Regions from separate parts of the Mesorhizobium sp. M7A.F.Ca.MR.148.00.0.0 genome, predicted to be linked through region 1. Evidence: predicted binding sites of a transcription regulator. Region 1 holds the regulator's gene; each other region holds the start of a gene.
The links. The regulator LexA, encoded in region 1, represses DNA repair genes until DNA is damaged. The targets are predictions, from matches to a motif close to TGTTCNNNNTGTGTTCNG.

Region 2: EOB49_RS18185 (metallopeptidase family protein) is a predicted target of LexA. The motif match lies at 1,426-1,443, and genes of this name have one in related genera.
Region 3: EOB49_RS32400 (PA0069 family radical SAM protein) is a predicted target of LexA. The motif match lies at 1,642-1,659, and genes of this name have one in related genera.

What each region holds. Positions count from the first base shown of each region.
Region 1 covers NZ_RZTB01000005.1:37,203-40,477, reverse strand. The annotation lists gene kynU (kynureninase) at 1-516, shown strand, start outside; gene lexA (transcriptional repressor LexA) at 926-1,666, shown strand; gene EOB49_RS03200 (ComEC/Rec2 family competence protein) at 1,660-3,275, opposite strand, start outside.
Region 2 covers NZ_RZTB01000046.1:33,326-36,600, reverse strand. The annotation lists gene EOB49_RS18200 (CoA ester lyase) at 1-49, shown strand, start outside; gene EOB49_RS18195 (DUF1737 domain-containing protein) at 101-307, shown strand; partial or broken gene EOB49_RS18190 (XRE family transcriptional regulator) at 330-610, opposite strand; gene EOB49_RS18185 (metallopeptidase family protein) at 861-1,283, opposite strand; gene EOB49_RS37710 (hypothetical protein) at 1,467-2,504, shown strand; gene EOB49_RS18175 (DNA polymerase Y family protein) at 2,446-3,275, shown strand, end outside.
Region 3 covers NZ_RZTB01000194.1:2,177-5,451, forward strand. The annotation lists gene EOB49_RS32390 (hypothetical protein) at 1-916, opposite strand, end outside; gene EOB49_RS32395 (glycosyltransferase) at 1,059-1,583, opposite strand; gene EOB49_RS32400 (PA0069 family radical SAM protein) at 1,734-2,888, shown strand; gene EOB49_RS32405 (ribonuclease HII) at 3,040-3,275, shown strand, end outside.

The sequences.
Region 1 (3,275 bases):
CACGGCGATATCAGCCAGCCGCTCAGCGGCTGGTGGGGCCATGCGCGGCCCTTTGCCTTCGAACGGGGGTATGTTGCCGGCACCGGTATCCGCCGCTTTCTGTGCGGCACCCAGCCTGTCCTGTCGATGCGGGCGCTCAAAGGCGCGCTTGTTATCTGGAACGACGTCGACATGGCGGCATTGCGAAAAAAGAGCGTCGCGCTGACGGAACTGTTCATCCAGCTCGTCGAAGCAAAGTGCGGCGCCTATGGCCTCACGCTGGAGACCACCCGCGACGCGACCAGGCGCGGCAGCCAGGTGTCGTTCCTTCACGATCACGGCTATCAAATCATGCGGGCGCTGATCGAGCGCGGCGTCATCGGTGATTTTCGCGCGCCATCGACCATCCGTTTCGGCTTCACGCCGCTCTATGTCGGCTACAAGGATGTGTGGCTGGCGGTTCAAGTGCTAGAAGACATTCTGCGCACGGGCGCATGGAAGGACCAGCGTTTCGCCGTCAAGGAAGCCGTTACCTGACGCAACGATCTCCGCGATTTGCCGTCGCCGCCCTCACTGCCCGGCAGATGACGGAGGGCTGAATTCCAGCCACAAATGCCAACAGACGTTGGCGTTTTGGCTCCGTTTCGTTCACGGCAAACGAACGTCCCGAAGATTGATAGCGTCCCTTGTGGCGGTCGATCGGCAGATGATGCCAAGCCTTGGGTCGAGGATGAGCCACAGGTCATTAACCATAATGGTTTCAATGTGAGCAGGCGCATTGCCGTGGTTGGCGCCTGTCGATCGCGACCCGCTGGCAAGCCGAAATAATTTCAGCAGCCTTAACAAATTCATTAAACTTTAAACGGTTGCAGAACACAACTGGAACAGATAGTGTTTGTTCTGGGTTTGTTTTTCGATTCTGGTTTCAGGTAATCTGGGGGCCGCCATGCTGACACGCAAGCAACATGAACTGCTGATGTTCATCCATGAACGCCTGAAGGAGAGCGGCATTCCGCCATCCTTCGACGAGATGAAGGAGGCGCTCGACCTTGCCTCCAAATCCGGGATTCATCGGCTGATCACCGCACTTGAGGAGCGCGGCTTTATTCGCCGGTTGCCCAACCGGGCACGCGCGCTGGAAGTGCTGCGATTGCCGGACTCGATCGCGCCCGGCCTCAACGCGGCAAAGAAGTTTTCGCCAAGCGTCATCCAGGGCAGTCTCGGTCAGGGTGGTGCTCTTGGCCGGCAGATCAAGCCGGCGCCTTCGCGGATGCCCTCGCCCGGCAATGATGACGATGCGGTCTCCGCCGTGTCGATACCGGTGATGGGCCGTATCGCCGCCGGTGTGCCGATCGATGCCATCCAGCATCAGACGCATTCGATCTCGGTGCCGCCGGACATGATCATGGGCGGCGCCCACTATGCGCTGGAGGTCAAGGGCGACTCGATGATCGAGGCCGGTATCTTCGACGGCGACACCGTCATCATCCGCAATGCCGACACGGCGAACCCCGGCGAGATCATCGTGGCGCTGGTCGATCAAGAGGAAGCGACGCTGAAGCGGTTCCGCCGCAAGGGCGCTTCGATTGCTCTCGAAGCCGCCAATCCGGCCTATGAAACCCGTATTTTCGGCCCAGACAGGGTCAAGGTGCAAGGCAAGCTCGTCGGCCTCATCCGCCGCTACTGAGGCGGCTGCGGGTTGGCCGCTGGCTTCTCGGGTTTCTTGAAGGGTGCCAGCCCCCTCGCCTCACGAGAGTATTTGCGTTGCGTGTGCCAGGGCCGATATGGGCTGTTCACCGCGAAGCTGATTGTCGCCGGCGTGGTCGCCGATTGGCGATCGAAGAAGACCGCGGCACTGCCTTTGCGAGCCAGTTGCCGCTTGGTGATGACGAGAACCAGCGGATTGTGACAGGCGTCATAGGCGGTGGCGTCATTGATGACGATCAGCTCGGCGAAGCCGCAGGCTTTCCAGGTGTCCTTGCGGTCCTCGACATAGGCAATGATCGCACCGGACATATGCCTGGCCACGCAAACGCCTGAGGAGCAATAGAACGGCGATCCCGGCGGTAGCTCAACGGCGTCCGCGACGTCGAATTGCCCATCGCTCTTGTCGAACACCTCTGGCACGACGATGGTTTCTGATGTCAGGGCGCGTTTCCAGTTGTCGACGGTGAATTCGTTCGGCCGTTCCCGGCTGACGGCAAGCTCGCCGCCACCGATCGGCAACGCCACCAGCCGGGCGTCTTCCGAGATCAGCACATCCGGCGTGCGCGTATCCGAGACGGTCAGCAAGCCTGCCAGCGCGAATGGCAGAGCAGCGAGCCGCAGCCAAGTTGTCGCCATCGTCGCGATGACCAGGGCAATTGTCACCAGCAGGACAGATTGCTGCGAAATCAGCCCAACCCCATCGACAGGCGAACGTTCGGAGATCCAACCCGATATGGCGATCATCACCGTCAGACCCTTGCCCATCAGGTAGAGGGCCGGCCAATCCAATCCGAAAGGCATCAGCAGCGCGCTTGCGACAGCCAGGAACATGACGACGGTGACGATCGGCATAACCGCCAGATTGGCGAACAGGCTGAGCGGCGACACACGCTGAAAATGCCAGATGGCAAACAGCGTCGTGGCGCTGCCGGCGATGATGGAGGTCATGGCAAGGCCGGTTGCCGCGAGCACGAACTTTCGCGTCAGGAAACCGGGCATGGATCGCTTTGGGGGCGGCGGTCTTGCTTTTCCCGCGCGGTGATCGGCCCAGCCGGCATAGGCGCCGACCAGAGCCGCGGTCGCGGCGAACGACATCTGAAAACTCGGGCCGACCACCTCATGCGGCGACACCACGATGACGGCGATCGCCGAGATCGCCAGATTGCGCATGGTGAGTGCTGCTCGATCGAACAGCACGGCAATCAGCATCACCGCCAGCATGATGAAGCTGCGCTCGGCGGCAACGACGACTCCAGAGATGATGAGATAGGCCGCGATCGAGAACAGTGCGGCGACGGCGGCATACTTCTTGACCGGGCGACGCGCGGAAAAGTCGGGAAACAACGCGAAGGCGCCGCGCAGCAAGCCCATGATGGTGCCTGCGACCAGCGCCATGTGCAGTCCCGAAATCGAGATGATGTGGTAGATGCCGGTACGTCGCATCGCCTCATTGATGTCATCGGGAATGCCGGCGCGCACGCCGACGATCAGCGCCGCGGCGATCTCGCCTTCGGCGCCGCCGACGCTCGCCCTGATATGGTCGGCGATGGCCTCGCGGGCATTTTCCACGCTAGAGGAAATTCGGGCCG
Region 2 (3,275 bases), on a different contig from region 1:
GACGCAGGCCGAAAAACTGCTGGCGAAGGCAGCCGCCATCGGGTCATAAATGCTCGATGGGTGCGAGCTAGCTATGGCTACTCACGACAGGAATTGAACAATGAAACTCTACCGCTTTCTGTCCGCTCCGGACGATGCCAGCTTCTGCCACAAGGTGACGGCGGCGCTGAACAAGGGCTGGCACCTGTTCGGCTCGCCGACCTATGCCTACGACAAGAAGGCCAAAACGATGCGTTGCGGCCAGGCCGTGGTCAAGGATATCGACGGCCAGGAATACGGGCCCGATACCAAGCTCAGCGACTGGTAGGGGACAGCGCCTTGCATGCGGATTAGGCAGCCTCGGCAATATCAAGGCGCACTGTAAGTCCGGCCTGTGTGGCAAGGTTGATCAACGTGTCCAGGCTGAAATTCGCGATCCTGCCCCGCAAGAGGTCGCTAAGGCGCGGCTGCGTGATTCCGAGCCGCTCGGCTGCTTCGGCCTGGGTAATTTTCCAGCTCCGCACCCGCTGTTCAATCGCGATCAGCAAATTGGAGCGCATGGCCATATTGGCAGCCTCGGCCGGAGTGTCTTCCAGCGCATCCCAGACATTTCAAAGCTCTGACGTTCCATTGTCACGACTCCCTTCGTCATCCTAGGGCGCAGCAGTCGCAAAGCGACTGCGGAGACCCTAGGATCCATGCCGTGACCTTCGCCGAGGGGCATAGCAGATCAGGATTAGGGCCTGTTTTCGCCGAAACCGGATGGTAAGCTTTCAGTCCTGCACCGACGGAGCACTGTGCCAAGATCACGGCATGGATCCTAGGGTCTGCGCTGCGTCGCTTCGCTCCTTGCTCCGCCCTAGGATGACGAAGATGTGGGGCTATTCCGCCGCCTCTTCGATCTTCTCCATATCATCGTCCGACAGGCCGAAATGGTGGCCGATCTCGTGGATCAGCACGTGGGTGACGATGTCGCCAAGCGTTTCTTCGTTCTCGGACCAGTAGTCGAGGATGGCGCGGCGGTAGAGCGTGATGCGGTTCGGGCCTTCGCCGGTCTGCGGGTTCCAGCGTTCGGCGATGCCGCGTCCCTCGAACAGGCCGAGCAGGTCGAAGGGCGTCTCCAGCGACAGGTCGTCCATGATCTCGTCGGTCGGGAACTCGGCGATCTGGATGACGATCTCGCCGGTCAGCTTGCGAAAATCCTCCGGCAGATGCGCGTACGCCTCCAGCGCCAGGAACTCCATTTCGTCCATCGAGGGCGAGAGTTCGTCGTGCCAGGTGCGGGTCTTGTAGATGCGGGCCATGCTTTGTCCTTTGATCCCGGCATATAGGCTTTCGCACCGGAATCGGCAAATGAACGGACCGATGCGCCTGCGCCATCCCTGCCGAGAGGAATAAATTCCCCATGACTCTGCTTGACTCCTGGGTCACCCTCTGGAATCTATAGGGAACATAACAGGAACAATTGTGAGTGGAAGCTGACCGTCATGGCGATGACCGCCGTGGCGCGGGAGACTGTTTTTGCCCTGCGCCGCCAGATCGCGAAAATCGAGGGAACGCTGCCCGAGCGCTTGGCTGCGCCGGCCGCCGCGCCCTTTAATGCCGACGCCAACACCGATCTCACAATCGTCCGGCGTGGCATTGCCGCGGCGTTGCCGGATGCGTTCCTGCCTATTGGTGTCGAGCGCCTCGACGCCGCCCTGAGCGGCGGCCTGCCGAAGGCCGCCCTGAGTGAAATCCATGGGCTGGAAACCCGCGATGCCGGGGCCGTCGCCGGCTTCGCTTTGTCGCTCACCAGCCTGATCCTCAAGCAAACGCCGGGGCTGCCGGTGCTGTGGATCGGCACATCGGAGATTTTTCGCGAGGCCGGCTTTCCCTATGCAAGGGGGCTTCACGCCTCATTCGGCATCGAGCCGGAGCAATTGCTGTTTTCCGAGGCGCCAAGGCTTGTCGATGCGCTGTGGGTCGCCGAGGAGGCGGCCCGGATGACGGCGCTCGCCGCGGTCATCCTGGAAATCCGCGGCAATCCGCAGCGGCTGGACCTGACCGCGACACGCCGGCTGCATGCCAGGGCGCAAGCGGCCGGCCGCCCGGTGTTCCTGCTGCGGCAGGCGGCCGAACCCGAACCGACGGCCGCCCCTGTCCGCCTCATCGTCGCCTCGGCGCCGGCGGTGCCGCGCGACACCATCGCCGGGCCGCTGGCCGGCTCGATCGGCCGCCCGGCCTTCGCCCTCACCATCGGCAAGAGCCGCACAGCCCTGCCTGGACAATTCACACTGGAGTGGAACCCCGATGAACGCGCATTCGACGAAAGATGGGGCGACGAAAAAAGGAGCGAGGGAAGAGACCGGACAAAGAATCCTGTCCCTGTGGTTTCCCTATCTGGCGGCGGAAAGGATCCTGCGCCAGCGTCTGGGGCGGTCCTGGCGTTCCCGGCCGTCGGATCACCTCTCTCACCCGCCGCTCGTGATCAGCCATCGCGACCGCAACGCGCAGCGCATCTCGGCCCTCGACGAGCGGGCTGAGGCGCTGCACCTGAAGCGCGACATGGGCATCGCCGATGCGCGCGCCATGCATCCGTCGATCGACATCGTCGAGGCGGATCCGGAAGCCGACCGCCGACTGCTCGAAGGCCTTGCCGACTGGTGCGACCGCTACACCCCGCTGGTGGCGCTGGACGGGACAGACGGCCTGTTTCTCGACGTCACCGGCTGCACCCATCTGTTCGGCGGCGAGCGCGCCATGCTGGACGACATCCTGTCGCGCTTCTTCCATCAGGGTTTCGATGTCCGCGCCGGGCTTGCCGCGACGCCGGGCGCGGCCTGGGCGGCGGCACGCTTTTGCAGTGACCGCATCATTGTGTCAGGCGAGGAGGAAGCGCTGCTGGCACCCCTGCCGCTGGCCGCGCTGCGCATCGAGCCGGCGACCCGCACCAGCCTGGAAAGCGTCGGCCTGCGCACGGCGGGCGCCGTCATGGCGGCACCGCGCGCGCCGCTCGCCCGCCGCTTTGGCGCCTTGCTGCTCCTGCGCCTCGACCAGGCGCTTGGCCGTCTCGACGAAGCGGTGTCGCCGCGCCTTCCCGTCGCGCCGCTTTCGGTCGAACGCCACCTCGCCGAACCCGTCACCCTGACCGAGGACATCGAACGGCTGGTGGGCATGCTGGCGGCGACCTTGAAAACCGATCTCGAACGCCGCGGCGAGGGTGCCAGGACACTGGCGCTGCTGCTCTTCCGCGTCGACGGCGCCGTCAGCCGCATCGCCATCGGCACCTCGCGGCCGATGCGCGAACCCATGCT
Region 3 (3,275 bases), on a different contig from region 1:
CGACTTCCATCATCAGTCGCGGCGTGCGTGCCGGCACGGTGCCCATATGAAAGCCAAAGGGGTCCTCGACGAAGCCGAGACCGGCCTCGCCGGTCAACGTCACCGGGCTTTGCTCGCCATAGACATCCAGCACCTGTTGCGCGGGATGGCCAACCAGAAGCGTGAGCTGATGCTTGAGGCTGCGGCGCTTGTGGCTGCCCCTGACATAGACATGCGGACCGGTGTCGGCGTCGACCGGCTTGAGGTAGAAGAAGAATTTCAGCATGCGCCAATCATCGAGGTCGAAATGATACTTGCCAAGCGAGGCGAGGTTCTTGTCGGCATCGGAAGCGGCACCCGTGGGAAAACTCCACCAGACGCGCGTCGTGATCAGTTTTGCCTGACCGCCGAGATAGTGCGCGGCAATATCCAGAAGCAGCGGATCGCGCTGGATGGCAAGCGCCGCCGGGCAGTCGAGGATGCGCTCGAAAAAATGCCCGCTGAGCAGCGAGCGGCCAAGGCGTTTCTCGGCCTCGGCATGTTCCCCCGGCATGAATTCGAGACGGCGGTCGAAATTGCCGAAGCAAGGCGTGCGCCCGGCGAAGTCGGCGATCTCTTCATGGATATCAGGCGGCAGGACCAGGCCTGAGAACAGCCCGTCGGAGCGCAACGCATCGACGACCGCTCCCCGTTCGACACCGGCAAACATCGTATCCCCGGCATTGGCGACCGGGCGGGCGCGTTTTGCGCCCAGCCAATGCATGCGGCGTCCGGGCATTGTGCGCGCCAACACGAACATCGGCAGCCAGGCAGGGTTCTCCCGCAGGTCCGTCAGATAGGTTGGAATACGTACGGCGATGCGCCGCAGCAGGCTGCCGTTGCGCGCAATGGCCTCGAGACTGGCCGCGCCGGATGTGTCGGGGGTTGAAAGCTTCATTGGGTCCTCGGCTATGAGAGCACCACCGATGCCGCATCGGTGCTCGCCTCTCGGCATGTCCCAAACCCAATTCCCGCTTGAACGGAAGCTAACCCCGCGTCAGATTTTGTGCAATGCACAATGACCTGAGCAACTGCAAAAATCACGTCGAGGAGCGGCGCTCCTGCTTGGCCGGCGCCATCCAGATCTCAGCGTCGAGCCGCTTCGTCGCGAGGCCGCGGGCGATGGCCTCGGCACTGCCGGCGCTCTTTGCCGCGGCAGCCGCCTGACGCTTGCTGATCAGCAAGCCGTCGGCCAAGGCGCGGTTTCCCGAAAAGACCCGGGCCAGGAATGGCGTGCGACTGGCTCGCGTGAGCGAAAACCGTGCCGCCATGGTCTGCCTGGCCGTGTGGGCGACAACTTCATCGATCCAGCCCTCCACCAGCCGCGCGCCCGGCTCCAGGAGCAGCAACCAATCCCCCTTGGCCTGGCGAATGCCGGCAGCGACACCGCCCGTCACGTACTGACAGCCGGCATGCTCGGCCACATGATGCGTCTGATCGGTAGAGCCTGTGTCGCAAACGATGACTTCACGCACCACGCCTTCGACCGCGCCGCCAATCAGCGAGGCGAGCGTGCGGGCTAGGCCCTCCTCGTCATTGCGGGTTTCGATGAGAACACTGAGCATCCTTAGCCGAATAGCGGAAAGCGCCGGACAGCGCCAGTTTTTGCATCGCACCATCGAAAGTTCTTGCTTTGTTCTCTTCAACGAAATAGGAATAATTTCATGAGCAGAGCGATTCGACACAACATGGACAGTCCCTGGGAGCGGGCGAAGATGGAACAGATCGTGCGCGCCGACATTGCGGCTTTCGGAGCAGGAAGAGCCGAGATGGCCAACGCGATGGTCGAGCAGAGCGGCCTGCGTGTCCGCCCGGACCGCAACCGCGGCAGGTCGGCTGGCATCAATCCGTCCGGCCGGTTCGAGCCGGTCAGCCGGCACGTGTTCGACGATGGCTGGAATTCGCTGGAGGAACTGCCACCCTTCAAGACCGAAGTGCAGGTAGAGAAGCCGCGCACCATCATCACCCGCAACGAATCGCCCGACATTTCCTTCGACCGTTCCATCAACCCCTATCGCGGCTGCGAGCATGGCTGCGTCTATTGCTTTGCCCGCCCGACGCACGCGTTCATGGGCCTGTCGCCGGGTCTGGATTTCGAATCGAAGCTGTTCGCCAAGCCTGATGCGGCGCGCTTGCTCGACAAGGAGCTTTCGAAGGACAGCTATCAGCCGCGCACCATCGCCATCGGCACCAACACGGACCCCTACCAGCCGATCGAGAAGCAATACCGGATCATGCGCGAAATCCTCGAAGTGCTGGAAGCGCGCGGCCATCCGGTCGGCATCGTGACAAAGTCCGCTCTGGTGACGCGCGATATGGATATCCTGTCGCGCATGGCCGAACGCGGGCTCGCCAAGGTGGCGCTGTCGGTGACGACGCTCGACCGCATGCTGGCGCGCACCATGGAGCCGCGCGCGTCGACGCCGACCAAGCGGCTGGAAGCGATCCGGCAGCTTTCGGATGCCGGCATTCCGGCGTCGGTCATGGTGGCGCCGATCATTCCGGGCCTGACCGATCCGGAGATGGAACGCATCCTCGATTCCGCACGTGCGGCGGGCGCGCGTGAAGCGGGTTATGTGATCCTGCGGCTGCCGCTGGAGGTCAGCCCGATCTTCAAGGACTGGCTGCTGCGCCATTATCCCGACCGTTACCGCCATGTGATGTCGCTGGTCCGCTCGATGCGCGACGGCAAGGACTACGATTCGGAATGGGGCAAGCGCATGAAGGGCGCCGGTCCCTATGCCTGGCAGATCGGCCGGCGCTTCGAGATCACAGCCAAGCGGCTCGGCCTCAATGCCGAACGGCGCACGCTGCGGACCGATCAGTTCGTTGCCGCCGGGAAAGACCAGGTGCAGCTGACGCTGCTTTGAAGAGACAATTCGTCGCGGTGGTTTGATCCGTCGCGCACCAGAATCCCGTCCGGCCTGCCCCGGCCTGCAGACGGTGCCCTCCCGGTCCGGCGCCCCACCCGACCCGGAGGGACTTGCGGAGAATCGGAGCCGATGCGAACCTCGCCGCAACATGGCTCGCGCGCGTTCTGATTCTCCGCCTCTCTTTGAGATCATCGAGAAGCCCGACTTCTCCTTCGAGACGAAGGCGATGGCGGAGGGCCTGTGGCCGGTTGCCGGGATGGACGAGGCCGGCCGTGGCCCCCTGGCCGGGCCGGTAGTCGCCGCGGCCGTGGTGCTCGATCCCGCCAACATTCCCGACGGCCTCGACGATTCCAAGCGCCTCAGCCATCTGCAGCGTGAAGCCTT